One region of the Roseovarius bejariae genome, then DNA from elsewhere that is predicted to be linked to it. Evidence: riboswitches for the same ligand, from Rfam matches in the RefSeq annotation. Region 1 holds a riboswitch; each other region holds the start of a gene.
What was found. Region 1 has a riboswitch for thiamine pyrophosphate ahead of thiD (bifunctional hydroxymethylpyrimidine kinase/phosphomethylpyrimidine kinase). Riboswitches for the same ligand answer to the same signal wherever they lie in the genome.

Region 1 (5,540 bases):
CTGGGTCCCGTCTAGACCGAAAGACTAGGCTCAGGCCCCATTGACTTCCCCAACGCCCTCCCCGACCCTTTCGCCAAACCGCGAAAGGACACACCCATGAACGCACCGAAACAAACCGCCAACCTCACCCACTGGGACGAACGGGTCGATCTTGCGGCCGCCTTCCGCTGGACGGCCCGCCTCAACATGCACGAATCCGTCGCCAACCACTTCAGCCTCTCGATCAACGACGATGGCACGCGGTTCCTGATGAACCCCAACCAGATGCATTTTTCGCGCATCAAGGCCTCGGACCTGATCGAAGTCGACGCAAATGACCCCGAAACCCTGAACAAACCCGGCGCGCCCGACCCCACCGCATGGGGCCTGCACGGCGGGTTGCACCGGCACTGCCCGCACGCCCGCTGCGCCATGCATGTCCATTCCATCCATGCCACCGTTCTGGCCAGCCTCGCCGACAGCCGCCTGCCCCCGATCGACCAGAACTGCGCCACCTTCTTCAATCGCTATGTGATTGACGACGGTTATGGCGGGCTGGCCTTCGAGGACGAGGGCGAGCGCTGCGCCCAGCTTTTCGATGACCCCAGGAAAAAGGTCATGATCATGGGCAACCACGGCGTCATGATCATCGGTGACACCGTCGCCGAGACCTTCAACCGGCTCTATTATTTCGAACGCGCCGCCGAAACCTACATCCGCGCCCTGCAAACCGGGCAGCCCCTGCGCGTCCTCTCCGATGACGTGGCCGAGAAAACCGCGCAGGAGCTTGAAAACTACCCCGAGCAGGACGCGCGCCACCTTGCCGAACTCAAGGCGATTCTGGACGAAGAAGGCGACAGTTACGCAAGCTGACCCTTGCCTTTCCGTCCTGTATCTCCAATTCATGTGGCATGACGAAAACACTGCTTTCATTCGGTCACGGCTATTCGGCGCGCGCGCTCGCGCGCCGACTTTTGCCCCAAGGCTGGCGCATCTTTGGGACCACCCGCAGCGCGGACAAGGCCGAGGCGCTGCGCGCCGAGGGCATCATGCCAGTCATCTGGCCCGGAGATGACCTCACGCAGGCTTTCGAGCAGGCCACGCATCTGCTCATCTCCGCCGGCCCGAACGAAGACGGCGACCCGATCCTAAACCAGTACCGGGACGAGATCACGAAACTCGCCCCCCGGCTCGACTGGGCGGGATACCTCTCCACCACCGGCGTCTACGGCGACCACCAAGGCGGATGGGTGACCGAGGATACCCCCCTCACCCCCTCCACCAAACGCGGCCACCTGCGGGTTCAGGCCGAGGCCGACTGGCAATCCATCCCCGGCCTGCCGCTGCATATCTTCCGGCTGGCGGGCATCTACGGCCCCGGGCGCGGCCCCTTCGCCAAGGTCCGCAAGGGCACCGCGCGCCGCATCGTCAAAAAAGGGCAGGTCTTCAGCCGCATCCACGTGGACGACATCGCACAGGTCCTTGAGGCCTCGATCAATCGCCCCAACCCCGGCGCGGCCTATAACGTCTGCGACAATGACCCGGCCCCGCCGCAAGACGTGATCGGCTATGCCGCCGACCTCCTCGGCGCGCCCCTGCCCCCCGAAGAAGACTTCGCGACCGCCGAGATGACGCCCATGGCCCGCAGCTTCTATGCCGAGTCGAAACGCGTCGATAACACCCGGATGAAGGACGAACTGGGCGTCGATCTCATCTACCCGGATTACCGCAGCGGCCTACAGGCGCTACTGTCAGAGGTCGATTAGAGCGTTTCCAGTTTACCTTGAATCAAAGTGTTTCACCAATGTCCCGAGAAGGCCGTAGGCCTGGCAGGGTACTGGTGATGCAACAGTAACTGGAAACGCTTTAACCGCGCCACACCGCATGGAAATGGTGCACCGGCCCATGGCCCTGCCCCACCTCCAATTCATCCGCGGCCCCAATCGCCGCGCCGATGTAATCCTTGGCCTTCGCCGCCGCCTCCGAAAGGGCATCCCCCCGCCCCAACCACGTCGCCAAGGCCGACGACAGGGTACAGCCCGTCCCGTGGGTATTGCGGGTGTCATGTCGGGGCGCACGCAACCGCGTCATCCCCTCGCCCTCGCACAGCAAATCCACCGCCTCGACATCGCCCATGTGGCCACCCTTCAACAGGACCGCCCGCGCGCCCATGTCCAGTAAGGCCCGCGCCTGCCGCTCCATGGCGTCCAGACCACCGGCCTCACCCTCATCCAGCAGGTCCGCCGCCTCGGGCAGGTTCGGCGTGATGACCGTCGCCCGCGGCAACAAGGTATCGCGCAACGCGGCCACCGCCTCCGCGTGCAACAACCGATCACCGCCCTTGGCCACCATCACCGGATCAAGAACAACCGGCGCTTCCAAACCGTCCAACGCCTTGGCCACGGCCTCGATGATCTCCACCGTGCCCAGCATCCCGATCTTGACCGCGTCCACCCGGATGTCCTCCCGAATGGACTGCACCTGCGCCGCCACGAACTCCGGCGCGACAAGCTCCACGCCCTGCACCCCTTGGGTGTTCTGCGCGGTCAGGCCCGTCAAGGCCGCCATGCCATAACCACCATTGGCCGAAATCGCCTTCAGATCCGCCTGAATGCCCGCGCCGCCCGATGGGTCCGACCCGGCAATCGACAGGATATTCGCCACGCGCCCGCTCATGCGCGCCCCCGGATGCTCACATGCAACACGGCGCGCATTGTCTCTGGATACTGTTCTGCATTTATCATCGTCATTCTCCTTCCCGCCGGATCAAGGCGGGGCAGCAGACCACGAAATGCGAAAAAGGCCGGTCATCCCCGCGACTTCCTCCGCCGGTACGATCCGGTTCAGGTTCCAAGGGTCCGTCTCAGCCCGATACGGGGCGCCCCTGTCGCAAGGTTAACCTATGGGTGCCCACACCAGCGTCAACCGCAAAGACCAACGCGATCAAAAATCAATCGCAAGGCCCTTCTTTTCCCAGTCGCCATAGCGCACAGGCTCCAGCCCCTCGCGCCGTCCGCCCAATTCCTTGGGCATCTCTTGCGCCTCGGCCTTTTGCCGCCGTTCCTCGGCCTCGGCCAAGGCCCGCTTGGCCGCCTCGGGAAGGTCCTTTTGCTCGTCGGTCATGGGTTCTTCCTTTGCTTACTTGCCCCTGATATACGCCGCGCCACGCCCATGTCCAAGGAGTTCCCATGCCGCAACCCGCGCCAAACGCCCGCCAAAGCGCGGTTTACCTTCTCGATCAGGTGATCGGTGAAGGGCGGCTCATGTCCGATCTCATCGCCGCTGGAAAGCTTGACCGGCTCGACCCGGCCGACCGCGCCCGCGCCCAGCGCCTTGCCAACGACACCCTTCGCGGCATTGACCGGGCCGACCGCTTGCTCAATCGTCACCTGCGCAAACCCCCGCCGCTGCATGTCTTCAACATCCTGCGGCTCGGTACGGTCGAACTGTGCATGGGCGGCGATGCCCATGGCGTGGTCAACGATCTGGTGGGCCTTGTCGGGCGCAACAAACGTTATGGCAACCTCAAGGGGTTGGTAAACGCCGTGCTGCGCAAGGCCGCCGAAGATGGCGCGCGCTCATGGAATGACCTGCGCATTCCCCGCCTGCGCAAATGGCTGCGCGATCCGCTTGTGGCCGCATGGGGCGCGGGGCGGGTCAATGCCATGGAACGCGCGCACTTCCAAGGCGCACCGCTTGATATCACGCCAAAGGCCGACGCCGCCTTTTGGGCCGAAAAACTGGGCGGCCAATTGCTACCCACCGGCTCGATCCGCCTCACCGACGCGGCCCAAGTCTCCACCCTTCCCGGCTTCGATACCGGCGATTGGTGGGTGCAGGATGCCGCCGCCGCCCTGCCGGTGCAAATCCTCGCCCCCCAACCGGGCGAGAAAATCCTTGATCTTTGCGCCGCACCGGGCGGCAAGACCCTGCAACTCGCCGCTGCCGGGGCCGATGTGACCGCCCTCGACCTCTCGCACCGCCGGATGGAGCGTGTCACCGAAAACCTTTCCCGCTGCGGCCTCACGGCCAATTGCCTTACCGGCGATGCGCTGGAACATGATGGCGGGCCCTATGACGCCATCCTGCTCGATGCGCCCTGTTCGGCCACCGGCACCATCCGCCGCCACCCTGATCTGCCCTTCGCCAAGGACGGCTCTGAGTTCGGCGAGCTTATCGCGCTGCAATCGGCCATGCTCGCTCATGCCCTGACCCTCCTCAAGCCCGGCGGGCGTTTGGTGTTTTGCACCTGTTCGCTTTTGCCGGACGAAGGTGAATGTCAGGTTGACGATGCGTGCGCAGGTCACCCCGGCCTGACCGTGGATCGTGACGCGCTTGACCGTCCGGGCATTGACCCCGACTGGACCACCGAAGAAGGCGGCCTTCGCCTGCGCCCCGATCACTGGCCCGATCTGGGCGGGATGGATGGGTTCTACATCGCCTGTCTCCGACGCTGAGTGGGGTTTTCCGCCGGGCGTTCTGTACAACTTGTACATACTTGCTCGGCGCATCGTCGACTTCTGTACAAAACTCGGGGTGTCTCTGTACAAACTGTACAGAATTGCGCCTTGGTGCCGCTGATCTGCCAATCCGACGGTGACTTGCGCGGCCCCTCGCGGTATAGTCCCCACAAAACAGCGCCGGAAAGAGCGTTCAGAGGCAAGGCATATGTCACACCCCGTAAACCTGTCGGCGCGGCTATCGCGCATCCTTGATCGTATCGAAGCCAAGCGCGCCACCCTCTCGCGCCCGGCCACGGGATTCACCTACAACCCCGAGCCGCGCACCATCGGCAGCTTTGCCCGCGGACGGCAACTTTGTGCCGGTAACTTCTTGTTTTCAGGTCACCTTTTGCAAGAGCCCGATACCAACATCTGGGATTTGAAAGCCCCCGATTCCGACTACGCCGAGGCCCTGCACGGCTTTGGCTGGCTGGATGATCTGGCCGCCGCGGGCGATCTTCCCGCCCGCAATCGCGCACAGGATTGGCTTTGGACATGGATCACCCGCTTCGGCCCCGGCCGCGGCCCCGGCTGGACGCCCGACCTGACGGGCCGGCGCCTGATCCGCTGGATTTCACATGCGCTGTTCCTGCTCCAATCGCGGGATCGCGAGGCCTCGGACGCTTTCTATAAGTCATTGGCACAACAGACAATTTTCCTATCACGTCGCTGGAAGGGCGCGCATCCCGGCCTGCCTCGATTCGAGGCGTTAACGGGTCTTGTCTATGCCGGTCTCTCTCTTGAGGGAATGGAAAGCCATGTCGATCCGGCCCTGCACGCCCTGTCGCGCGAATGTGAGTCGCAGATCGACGACGAGGGCGGCATTCCAACCCGTAACCCCGAGGAATTACTGGACGTTTTCACTTTGCTGACATGGGCCGCCATGGCCCTCAGCGAAGCCGGACGCTCCGCCAGCGATGCCCATTGGGCCGCGATCGAACGTATCGCCCCCACCCTGCGCACCCTGCGCCATGCTGACGGCGGCCTTGCCCGCTTTCACGGTGGCGGGCGCGGGCTTGAAGGGCGTTTGGACAACGCGCTTGCCACAAGCGGCGTAAA
Region 2 (5,540 bases), 1.1 Mb from region 1:
TGCCAATCGTCGGCGGCAAGGCTTCGCAGGTGGTCGGTGGGGCGCATGGGCGTGTCTCCTTCAGGCGGCGCTGTCGCGCAGGCGGTTCAGCAGGGCGGCCTGTGCTTGCAGGGTGGCGGGATCGTCCACCGGGCGGGGCGCGGGGCCGGGCGGGGGCGTGACCGGCGAGAGGCCGCCGGTTTCCATGATCGTGATCCGGTGGCCAAGGCGCGCGGCCTCGCCCGGGTCGTGGGTGACCATCAGGACGGTGCGGCCTGTCAGAAGTTCGCAGGCAAGGTTCTGCATGTCGGCGCGGGTTCGGGCGTCGAGCGCCGAGAAGGGTTCATCCAGCAGGACGACCGGCCGGTCCTCCATCAGGGTGCGGGCCAGCGCCACGCGCTGGCGTTGCCCGCCGGACAGGGCGCCGGGGCGTTTGCCTTGATGGTCGGTCAGGCCCACCCGCGCCAGCACATCGCGGGCGCGGTCCCTGTCCGGTGTCTCGCCCCGCAGACGGGCGCCCAGCAGGGTATTCTCCAGCACCGAAAGCCACGGCATCAGCAGATCGCTCTGCGCCATGAGCGCAATGCGGCCCCGCAGGGGGGCGCCGTCGCTTGTGGTGATCGTGCCGTCGAAATGCGTCAGGTCATCGAGCCCCGCGACGAGGCGCAAGAGCGTGGTCTTGCCCACGCCGGACGGGCCGAGCAGGCAGGTCCATTGCCCGGCTGGCACGTTGAGGGTGAGCGGGCCGAAAACCGGCGTCTCGCCGAAGCTGGCGCTGCCCGAGAGTGTCAGGCCCGGGGCGGTCATGCCGCCTCCAGCCCCATGTCCCAGAACCCCACTTCAAGTCGCGTGGCGGTGGTGAAGCGCTGGGTCAGGGCCGTCCAGCGGGGGCTGTCCTGTGGTGTCGTGCCAAGGCGGCGGGTGATGGCGGCGTCGATCAGGGCGCCCACCTCGCGGCAAACCTGTTGATAGTCCTCGCTTGCATAGGTGGCGATCCAGTCGGCGTAACTCTCCGAGGTTGCCTCGCCCTTCAGGCGCGCGCCGATTTCGCCGTATCCCATGACGCAGGGGGCGAGGGCCGCCAGCAGGTCAAGCAGGTCGCCTGCGTGCCCGGCATCCAGCACGTAGCGCGTATAGGCGATGTTCTGCGGCTTTTCCTCGGCCTCGAAGAGGTCGGCCTCGGTCAGGCCCAGATCGGCGCAGGTGCGGATGTGCAGGGCCATTTCGTCGTTGATCAGCGCGTTCACCGTTGCCGCGCAGAGACGCATTTCATCCACGGTTTCGGCCTTGGTCACCGCCAGCGCCCAAGCTCGGGAGAAATGCACCAGAAACAGGTAATCCTGCACCATGTAATCAAGAAAGGCCGCGCGCGGCAGGCTGCCGTCGCCCAGACCCTCGACAAAGCGGTGCCGTGTGTAGGCGGGCCAATGCTGGCCCGCTGCGTCACGCCAGAGCGCGAAGGTTTGGCCGTAATCGCTCATTGCGCGGGGTCCATGGCCAGGTCTTCGACCGCTTGCGGTGCGTCGATCAACCCGGCCTCGGCCAGGAAGGCGCTGAAGGCTTTGTAACGGCCATGGTCCAGCGCGGATGGACGCAGGGCGAAGCGCGGGATCGTGTCGGCCCATGCCATTTCGTTCAGCTCGTCCTGCAGCTCGGTCGAAGTGCCCGAGAAGACCTCCCACGCCTCTTGCGGGTGGTTGACGATATATTGCGTGGCCCGTTCGGTGGCACGCAGGAAGCGGGCGATCTGATCCATGTCGGCGGTTTCGGGGTTGGCGACATAGATCAACTCGTCATAGGCGGGGACGCCCATTTCCTCGATGTACATGCAGCGGCCTTCGACCTCTTCCAGTTCCATCTGGTTCAGTTCGAAGTTGCGGTAGGCGCCGATGACGGCATCCACCTGGCCGGACATCAGCGAGGGTGAGAGCGACCAGTTGACGTTGATCAACTCGATGTCGTCGAAACTCAGCCCGGCATCGGAAAGCAGCGCCGAGAGCAGCGCCTCTTCCACGCCCGCGACCGAAAAGCCCACCTTGCCGTCCTTGAGGTCGGCCATGCTGTCGATGGGGCCGTCCTCAAGCACGAGAAGGCAGTTGAGCGGCGAGGCCACGAGGGTGCCGACACGCTTGAGCGGCAGGCCCTCGGCCACCTGAAGGTGCAGTTGCGGCTGGTACGAGATGGCCAGATCGGCCTTGCCCGCGGCGGCCATCTTGGGGGGGGCGGAGGGATCGGCGGGGGCGATCACCTCGACCTCGAGGTTTTCGTCGGCGAAATAGCCCTGTTCCTGCGCCACGATGATCGGGCCGTGGTTGGGATTGACGAACCAGTCCAGAACAAGCGTCATCTGGTCCTGCGCCATGGCGGGCAGGGCGGTGAGCAGGCTGGCGGCGAGGGTGAGTGCGGCTTTCATCGTGGCCTCCTTGGCTTGGGGTCAGGCGATGAAGGGGGCGCAACGGGGCCATGGGCCCTTGTGACATGCTCCGTTCCCTCCGCCGGTACTGACCGGATCAGGTTCGGTGGGTTGGCGCGTGGCCTCTCAGCCCCCGGATCACGGGGGCACCCCAACGGATGGCAGATGTGTAACAGCGCGCCTTGGCCCCGGCAAGGGGGCAGGAAAACGCGGCGGATTTTATTTGTTCAGCAGTTCTTAACCGGGCCATGCCCAAGATGGGCCAGCCAGTACGGAGAGGGCAATGCACGGTTTGGCCAACCGCGCGGTGGAGCGATTCACCCGCGATACATATGGGCGCGAGACATGGCACGGGATCATGCACAGGCTTGACCTCGGGTTTGTCGAGTTCGAGCCGATGCTGACCTATGACGACGCGATCACGCTTGAGGTGCTGGGCGAACTGGCGCTGACGCTAAAAAAGCCGCTGGGCGAGGTGTTGGAGGATATCGGAACCTATCTGGTATCGCATCCCAACCTTGAGGCGTTGCGCCGCTTGTTGCGGTTTGGCGGGTTGGATTTCGTGGAGTTCCTGCATTCACTGGATGATCTGCCGGGGCGCGCGCGGCTGGCGGTGCCGGACCTCGTGCTGCCGCCGTTGGAATTGGAGGAACATGCCCGAGGCCACTACAGCCTGACGGTGGGGCCGATGCCGGAGGGACGGATTGCCTTCGGGCGCGTGATGATGGGGCTTTTGCGGGCCATGGCCGATGATTATGGCGCGCTGGTCTTTCTGGAACACAAGGGCACGCGGGCGGATCGGGAAATCATCGAGGTGCGGGTGGTGGAAGCGGCCTTTGCCTCGGGGCGGGCCTTTGACCTGGGGGCGCAGCTGCGATGAAAGATGAGCAGAACGAGACCGCGCTATATGCGCTTCTGGATGTGCTGTGCCCGATGCATGCGGTGCTCAATGCCACGGGGCATGTGGTGCATGTCGGACCGACCTTTGCCAAGCTTGCGGCCGAGACCCCGCCCGAGGGGCGGCGGTTTCTGGAGCTGCTGGAGCTCAAGCGCCCCAAGCTGGGCGACAGCATGGAGGCCCTGCGCCGGGCGGAGGGCGCGAAACTGCATTTTCAGTTGCGCACCGGGCCGCAATCGGACCTGAAAGGAACGCTGGTGTGCCTGCCCGAGCAGGGCGGTTTCGGTCCGGCTGGCGGTGCCGTCGTAAACCTGTCGTTCGGGATTTCGGTGATGGAGGCGGTGCGCGATTTCACCCTCACCAGCGCCGATTTCGCGGCCACCGACCTTGCCATCGAAATGCTCTACCTGATCGAGGCGAAATCGGCGGCGATGGAGGCGTCGCGCAAGCTGAACCTGCGATTGCAGGGCGCCAAGATCGCCGCCGAGGAACAGGCCTTTACCGATACGCTGACCGGGCTCAAGAACCGCCGGGCCATGCAACCCGTGTTGGAGCGGTTGATGGAAACCGAGCATGATTTCGTCCTGATGGCGCTTGATCTGGATTATTTCAAATCGGTGAACGACACGCTGGGCCATGCTGCGGGGGATCATGTCTTGCAGCGGGTGGCCCGCCGCATCGTGAGCGAAACGCGCGGCGAGGATACGATCATCCGCACGGGTGGCGATGAATTCGTGTTGATCTTCGACGGGTTGACCAACCGCGACCGCGTGGCCGAAATCGCCGGGCGGCTGATCGCGCGGCTGGAGCGGCCCATCCCTTTCGGCGAAAAAGAATGCCGGGTCTCGGCCAGCATCGGCGCGAGCCTGAGTTGTGAATATGCCCGGGTCGATCCCGAGCAGATGATGCAGGATGCCGATGTCGCGCTTTATGCCGCCAAGGACAGGGGGCGGGGGCGTTACGTAGTTTATGATCCCACACTTCGCCACACGCAGGGGATCGGACCCAGAGCGCCCTCAGAATCGTGAGGCGCTGTAGGCCGCAAGCGGCAGGTTGGGGCGTGTGCCGGTCAGGTGATCGGCCAGCACCTCGCCGGATTTGGGCGCCATCATCAACCCGTAGTGGGAATGCCCGAAGCAGAAGTACAGGCCCTTGTGCCGCCCGGACGGGCCGAGCACCGGCAGGCTGTCTGGGAAGGAGGGGCGGCGGCCCATCCAGAAGCGTGCTTGCGCAACGTTCAGGTCGGGAAAGACCTCGCGCGCCTGTCGCGCGAGGATGCCTTTTCGCCGCGGGTCGGGGGGCGCCTCGGCGGGGCCGAATTCGGCCTGACCGGCAATGCGCACCCCGCCCTCCATGCTGGAGGCCACGAATTTTCCGTCCATGTCCATGATCGAGTTTTCAAGGCTGACGCCCGGATTTTCGCATTCGATGTGATACCCCCGTTCGGCCATCAGCGGCAGGCGATAACCCAGCGGCCGCAAGAGCGCCGCCGACCAAGCGCCCATGGCGATGACGACCTGTGCGGCGTCATAGCTTTGGGCCTGCCCGGTGATATGCCAGCCGGTTTCGGTTTCGGTGAGGGCCTGCACCTCGTCACGGATGATCTCGGCCCCCATGGAACGGGCCTTTTGCGCCAGAACCTGCCCCATGCGTCCCGGGTTGGTGCACCGCGCCTGTGCGCCGATGGTGATGGCCGCGCGATAAGCGGGGCCGATGGCCGGTTCCATGCGTTTGAGTGCGGCATGGTCGATGACCTCCATCGGCGCGCCTTTCTCGGCGCGGATGCGATAGCCGAGGCTGTCGAACGCATCCCGCGCGGCGGCCTCATCGCGGAAGGCGTGGATATAGTGGCTGTCGCGGATCAACCCCTCGTGCCCGGTGCCCGCAAGGTGACGGTGGTAAAGGTCGATCGAAGGGGCGCAAAGATGGTCCATCGCCTCGGCGGCGCGGCGCGTTCGCGCCTCGGTGCCCTGCGCCAGAAGGCGCAGGCCCCATGGGATCATCCGGGGCCATGTTCCGGCACGCACCGAAAGCGGCTTGTTGCGCGACAGGATCATCCCGGGGATCGACCGCCAGAGGCCCGGGGTGGATTGCGGGATGATCGACCATGGCGAGACAACGCCCGCGTTCCCGAGGGAGGTTTCCTGCCCCGGGTCGCCCCTGTCGATCAGGCGCACGCGCTGCCCGCGCTCCAGCAACGACAGCGCCGAGCAGATGCCGACAATGCCGGCGCCGAGGATCGTGACCGTT
Region 3 (5,540 bases), 720 kb from region 1:
GTGCCAGTTTCAGTTCGGTCACATCGACGCGGAAGCCGGCGGTGTTGCCCTCTGGTGAACGGGTTTCCGCGATCTGGAGCCAGCGGCCGTCTGCCAGCTTTTGTTCGACGGGCTCACAGGGGTTGCGGTGGGCCGCAAGCCGTTCCTGAAGCCATTCTTCCTCACGTCCGATCGCCTCGTCGTACTGGCCTTCCTCAAGACCGGTGCGGAGAATGTTTTCGAATGTATTACCGGGATATATCGCGTCGCCTGACAGGGTGTAATAGCTGCGATATTTGTCATTGGCGAACACGAGGCGGTCATGCTTGTCATAAAGCGCGAACCCGTCTTCGATGGAGTTGATGGCCGAGCGGAGCTGATTTTCGGTAATGGATTTGGACCGGTACATCGTCCAGAGGGCCAAAAGCAGAAACCCCAAAAGCCCGTACGCCAAAGCGGTTGCCACCCAGACCGCGAGTGATGCGCCGGGTTCTTGTGGCCAGCCTGTGCTGGGCCGCAGGCCGATTTGCCATGTGCCTGTATCGGTTGGAAGATTGCGCAAGACCGGGTGGAGATTGAAAACAGTCGGGTCGCCGTAGAGCAGCCCGGCGGGGCGCGCCCTTTCGTTGAGCTTGCGCAGTGCGATATCCATGTGACCGGGGCCGTGGTTTTGCATGGTTTGGGCGATCAGCCTGTCGCGATCAATGATCAGGGATATGATGCCTGTTGCAGGGCCGCCGTTGTTTTGATCCTCCTCGGCGTAATAGGGGGAGCGCTGGATGAAGGCGGTGCCCCCCTGAACAAGGTCAATGGGCCCCAGAAGCTTGGTGTCTCCGCTGCGCAAGACCTCATTGACCGCTGGGAACTGATCGGGAATGTCGCGATAATCCAACCCGATCGCGGCCTGATTGCTTTCGAACGGATAAACCCGGTCGACAATGAAGCCATCGGAGCGGGCGGCATTGATGATCGAGGGCGATGTTTCGACCAAGGGCTTCACAAGTTGTTGGTATTCCTGTTGGTTCAGGTTCGGGTGCCGTTCGATGACGGATCGTATCGCGTGCGCGATGACCTCGAATTTTATGATTTCCCGTTGCAGGGAGCGCGCAATCATCTCGGCTTCGCGGCTGGCGTCTTGCACGGCTTCCTGGCGTGCGTCTCTCAGCAGAAAAGCATTGATCTTGTTCGCGGTTATGGTGGTCATGAGAATGGTCAACGTGACCGCGATCATGACCGCGATGGGGAAATCGCGCGGTTTGAAGACTTTGTTCAGCCTGTCAGGTTTTCCAACCACTTTTATAGGCCCCTTTCGTGGTGTTCTTATTGGCCGTGCGCGTGCCAGTGGCGGTTCGTGCAGCGTGGCTATTCTTCGTTCAGTTCCTGCTCAAGGCGGTCAAGAAACCCGTTTATCCGGGTGTCGAGCTCGGCCAGATCATGTTCTTGCAACGCGCTTTTGGATGTCGCCATGATCCGCGCTTCCAATTCATGTGCCTGCGTGCCCAGGCGTTTGAGGCCGAGGCTTCCGGCGACGCCGCTGATCCGGTGGGCTTCAAACTCGACAACGGAAAGGGCGTCGCCCATATCCATGCTGCCGTTTTTGGCCGAGACCCATGCCGTTTCAATGCGGCAGATGCGTTCGTCCAGCCCATCGCAAAAGTTATTTCGAAGGGTCAGAAGTGCCTGTTCGAAATTGGCGCCGTTTTGCGATTGCCGGTCGGGGGTTTGGGCGAGTGTCCGAGTCATGCGCTGTCTCGCATAAAGATTTCATCGTTGTGTCGGGGCGGCTGACCTGCCGCGTCGCGCGCCTTGCTGATAAGGGTCGTCGGGCATTGCATACGCCACAGGCTGACATGGGTGGGGGCGCCCATCCTGACGGTCGGGACGGTCATGTCGAGGTTCGCCAACCGCAAGCGGAGCTTGGTCATTTCCTCTTGGAAGTTGCGTTCGAGGCTCTGGGCATCGGGATTGGGGTGATCCAGCAGAAGCGCCACGACATCCCCTTTTCCGGGGCAGACCAACATATGGGGGCAAAAATCCAGAGTTCTTGAGACCGCCAGCGATACTTCCCCCATCAGGACCGCGTAATAGGTCGGGTCCATCATGCGGAAATAGCTTTCGGCGTTGAGCATGTGAAAGCCGATGGCACAGCTTTGGCGCAGGCGGATATTTCCCTGTTTCAACAGGAAATTTTCCATCGACATCATGCTGATCGAACTTTGGACATCTTCCAGGATGATTTCGTCTTCGAAATTCATGGGGGCGTAGAGCGCCGCTTCCTGTCCCAGAAGGTGCTCGTGCAGGAGGCGTGTCTGGGCACGTTCTTCCAGAATGGAATTCGCCATTTCGAGCCGGATTTTCAGCTCTACCGTATCAAGCGGCTTGGTGATGTAGTCATTGGCACCGGCCATGAAGGCCGCATCGATCGAGGCCTTGTCGGTCAGGGACGAGATCATGATGATCGGTGTGCTCATGTGGTGCGGGATCGCGCGGATTCCCCGGACGATCTCGATGCCATCCATCGGGATCATCCGGATGTCGACAAGGAAGCAATCGAACGGATTGTCGGTGTCAGACGCTTTCTCAAGCGCCTCCTGCCCTGTGTAGGCGGTTTCGACATCTGAGATACCGAGTTGTGCAAGCCGTGTTTGCAGCAGGTCGCAAAATGTCGGTTCGTCGTCTATCGCAAGAACGCGCATTGTTTTTTCCTGGCTCGATTATTGTTCTCGCTGAAGTTGTTCTCGTGATAGTTGGGCGAAATTAAGGCAATTGGCAAACTGAAGGCGATTATTAACAGTAAATTCTTCTTTAGGTTGAGTTTGTGGCGCGTATTTCCCGTTAATGAGGTTCAATCCTTTGAGTGTAGCGGTTTTGTTGTGAAAACGGAAAAAATTGGCGCCTGCACGAGCCGAGCTTTTGAGGCCAGCTTCGGGCAAGTGGGCGTCGTGCCGTGGGCCTGCTCGTGGCGTGTTATAACAAGTTTTGCAGGATTTGCGCCGCAATTCGGGGCGCGGGTTTGACAGGGCCGGGGGGAGTTGGTACCGCTTTGCGTAACCGTTGGGGTGCCTTTTCAAGGCTGAGAGGCGTGATTGCGTCAACCCATCGAACCTGACCCGGGCAATGCCGGCGTAGGGAACGGTCTTCTATATCTGGATGGACAGTTTCCGCGTTCGGTGCCCTTGGTAAACGGAGCATCGACATGGCTCATGTGTCGGCGATCATCGCAGGCAGTGATTGGGGGGCGGAATGACCTGTTTTACCGTTATCGGCGCCGGGGTGGCGGGGCTTGCCGTTGCCACCGAACTGGTCGGGCGCGGGGCAGAGGTGCAGGTTTACGACCCCTCCGGCCCGCCGGGTCCGCATGGCTGTTCATGGTGGGCCGGGGGCATGTTGGCCCCGTGGTGCGAATATGAAAACGCAGAAGAGCCGGTTTTGCGCCTTGGGCAGGAGGCCATTGGCTGGTGGGCGGACAAGACCGAGGTGGCGCATCGCGGAACGCTCGTGGTGGCCGCGCGCCGGGACATCCCGGATATGCGCCGGTTTGCCCGGCGCACGGAGGCGTTCCGCGAGGTCGGCCCGGAGTTGGCCGAGCTTGAACCCGATCTGCCCGGATTTTCCAGGGGCCTGTTTTTCGAGGGGGAGGCGCATCTGGACCCGCGCAAGGCATTGCAGGACCTTTACAAGGGACTGCAGGCCAAGGGGGTGCCGTTTCACAGGAAGCCGGCGCCGCCACGCCTGAAAAATGCCATTGATTGCAGGGGGTTACATGCCCGCGACATCCTGCATGATCTGCGTGGGGTGAAGGGCGAGATGCTGGTTATTCGCTGCCCGGATGTGAACCTGTCGCGGCCCGTGCGCCTGCTGCATCCGCGTATCCCGCTTTATATCGTGCCGCGCGGCGACGGGATTTACATGCTGGGCGCGACGATGATCGAAAGCGAGGACAGCAGCCGGATCACCGCGCGGTCCATGCTGGAACTGCTCAGCGCGGCTTATGCGCTCAACCCTGCCTTCGGCGAGGCGGAGGTTCTGGAAATCGGCGTCGATCTGCGCCCGGCGTTTCCCGACAACCTGCCGCGTATTCGCAGGCTGGGACATACGATTTATGCCAACGGGCTGTATCGGCACGGGTATCTTCTGGCGCCTGCGCTGGCGCGGGGGGTGGCCGATCTGGCCCTGAACAACAGACATTCGGAGATGGTCGATGAAGATCGTAGTTAACGGAGACCCCCGCGAGGTCACCGCCGCCACCCTGTCGGGTTTGCTGGCGGAATGCGGCTTTTCCGGGCGGGTTGCAACGGCGGTGAACGAGGCGTTCGTTCCTGCGGGCCTGCGGGAGCAACACAGGTTGAACGAGGGTGACCGGGTCGAGATCGTCGCCCCGATGCAGGGGGGATAAGCCATGAAGACGTTTTATGGGACCGAATTGCCCAATCCTTTGATGCTGGGCACGGCGCAGTATCCAAGCCCGGCCATCCTTGAACAGGCGTTCAGGGAAAGTGGCGCGGGGGTCGCCACGGTTTCCTTGCGCCGGGAAGGCGCCGGGGGCGCGGGACAGGCCTTTTGGCAGGTGATTCAGGACCTTGGTGTTCTGATCCTGCCCAACACCGCCGGGTGCCATACGGTCAAGGAGGCGGTGACGACGGCCCAGATGGCGCGCGAGGTCTTTGGGACCAAGTGGATCAAGCTGGAACTGATCGGCCACACCGATAGCTTGCAGCCAGATGTGTTCCAACTGGTCGAGGCGGCCCGCATCCTGACCGACGAGGGGTTCGAGGTGTTCCCCTATACCACCGAGGACCTGATCGTGGCCGAGCGCCTGTTGGGCGCGGGTTGCGAGGTGTTGATGCCATGGGGCGCGCCGATCGGGTCGGGGCGGGGCCTGACCAATGAATATGCCCTGCGCGCGATGCGGGCGGAGTTCCCCGATGTTCCCTTGGTCGTCGATGCGGGGATCGGTTTGCCCAGCCATGCCGCACGGGCGATGGAGCTGGGCTTTGACGCGGTGCTGCTGAATACCGCCGTGGCGCGGGCCGGGGACCCGGCGGCGATGGCGCGGGCGATGATGGGGGCGATTCAGGCCGGGAAACTGGCGCATGAGGCCGACCCCATCGAGGCGCGGGACATGGCCGAAGCCTCGACCCCGGTGATCGGAAAGGCCTTTTTGTCATGACGCTTGATCGGTTTTACCCCATTTTCGACCATTCCGATTGGCTGCGCCGGATGCTGCCGCTGGGCGTGAAGCTGGTGCAGTTGCGGATCAAGGACCAGCCCGAGGACGTCATCCGAGACGAGATTGCCGCATCGCGGGACCTGTGCCGCGCGCATGGGGCGGTTCTGGTGGTGAACGACCATTGGCGGGAGGCCATCGAACTGGGCTGTGACTGGGTGCATCTGGGGCAGGAGGACCTTGATGAGGCGGATTTGCAGGCGATCCGCGCGGCGGGACTGAAACTGGGCGTGTCGACCCACGACGAGGCGGAGTTGGAGCGCGTGCTGGACATGCGGCCCGATTACGTGGCGCTGGGCCCGGTCTATCCGACGATCCTGAAGAAGATGAAATG

Region 2: another riboswitch for thiamine pyrophosphate. It lies ahead of FDP25_RS03960 (ABC transporter substrate-binding protein); the one in region 1 lies ahead of thiD (bifunctional hydroxymethylpyrimidine kinase/phosphomethylpyrimidine kinase).
Region 3: another riboswitch for thiamine pyrophosphate. It lies ahead of FDP25_RS13040 (FAD-dependent oxidoreductase); the one in region 1 lies ahead of thiD (bifunctional hydroxymethylpyrimidine kinase/phosphomethylpyrimidine kinase).

The regions. Positions count from the first base shown of each region.
Region 1 is NZ_SZWE01000001.1:1,962,263-1,967,802, reverse strand. Features, by position in the region: gene FDP25_RS09415 (VOC family protein) at 1-28, shown strand, start outside; gene FDP25_RS09410 (class II aldolase and adducin N-terminal domain-containing protein) at 97-852, shown strand; gene FDP25_RS09405 (SDR family oxidoreductase) at 891-1,745, shown strand; gene thiD (bifunctional hydroxymethylpyrimidine kinase/phosphomethylpyrimidine kinase) at 1,846-2,655, opposite strand; TPP riboswitch at 2,783-2,875, opposite strand; gene FDP25_RS09395 (DUF1674 domain-containing protein) at 2,923-3,102, opposite strand; gene FDP25_RS09390 (RsmB/NOP family class I SAM-dependent RNA methyltransferase) at 3,168-4,436, shown strand; gene FDP25_RS09385 (heparinase II/III family protein) at 4,648-5,540, shown strand, end outside.
Region 2 is NZ_SZWE01000001.1:820,406-825,945, reverse strand. Features, by position in the region: gene FDP25_RS03975 (TenA family protein) at 1-47, opposite strand, end outside; gene FDP25_RS03970 (ABC transporter ATP-binding protein) at 61-786, opposite strand; gene tenA (thiaminase II) at 783-1,460, opposite strand; gene FDP25_RS03960 (ABC transporter substrate-binding protein) at 1,457-2,392, opposite strand; TPP riboswitch at 2,450-2,556, opposite strand; gene FDP25_RS03955 (heme NO-binding domain-containing protein) at 2,676-3,272, shown strand; gene FDP25_RS03950 (GGDEF domain-containing protein) at 3,269-4,318, shown strand; gene FDP25_RS03945 (NAD(P)/FAD-dependent oxidoreductase) at 4,307-5,540, opposite strand, start outside.
Region 3 is NZ_SZWE01000001.1:2,685,661-2,691,200, forward strand. Features, by position in the region: gene FDP25_RS13025 (ATP-binding protein) at 1-1,273, opposite strand, end outside; gene FDP25_RS13030 (Hpt domain-containing protein) at 1,342-1,722, opposite strand; gene FDP25_RS13035 (response regulator) at 1,719-2,675, opposite strand; TPP riboswitch at 3,025-3,128, shown strand; gene FDP25_RS13040 (FAD-dependent oxidoreductase) at 3,223-4,197, shown strand; gene thiS (sulfur carrier protein ThiS) at 4,181-4,375, shown strand; gene FDP25_RS13050 (thiazole synthase) at 4,379-5,149, shown strand; gene FDP25_RS13055 (thiamine phosphate synthase) at 5,146-5,540, shown strand, end outside.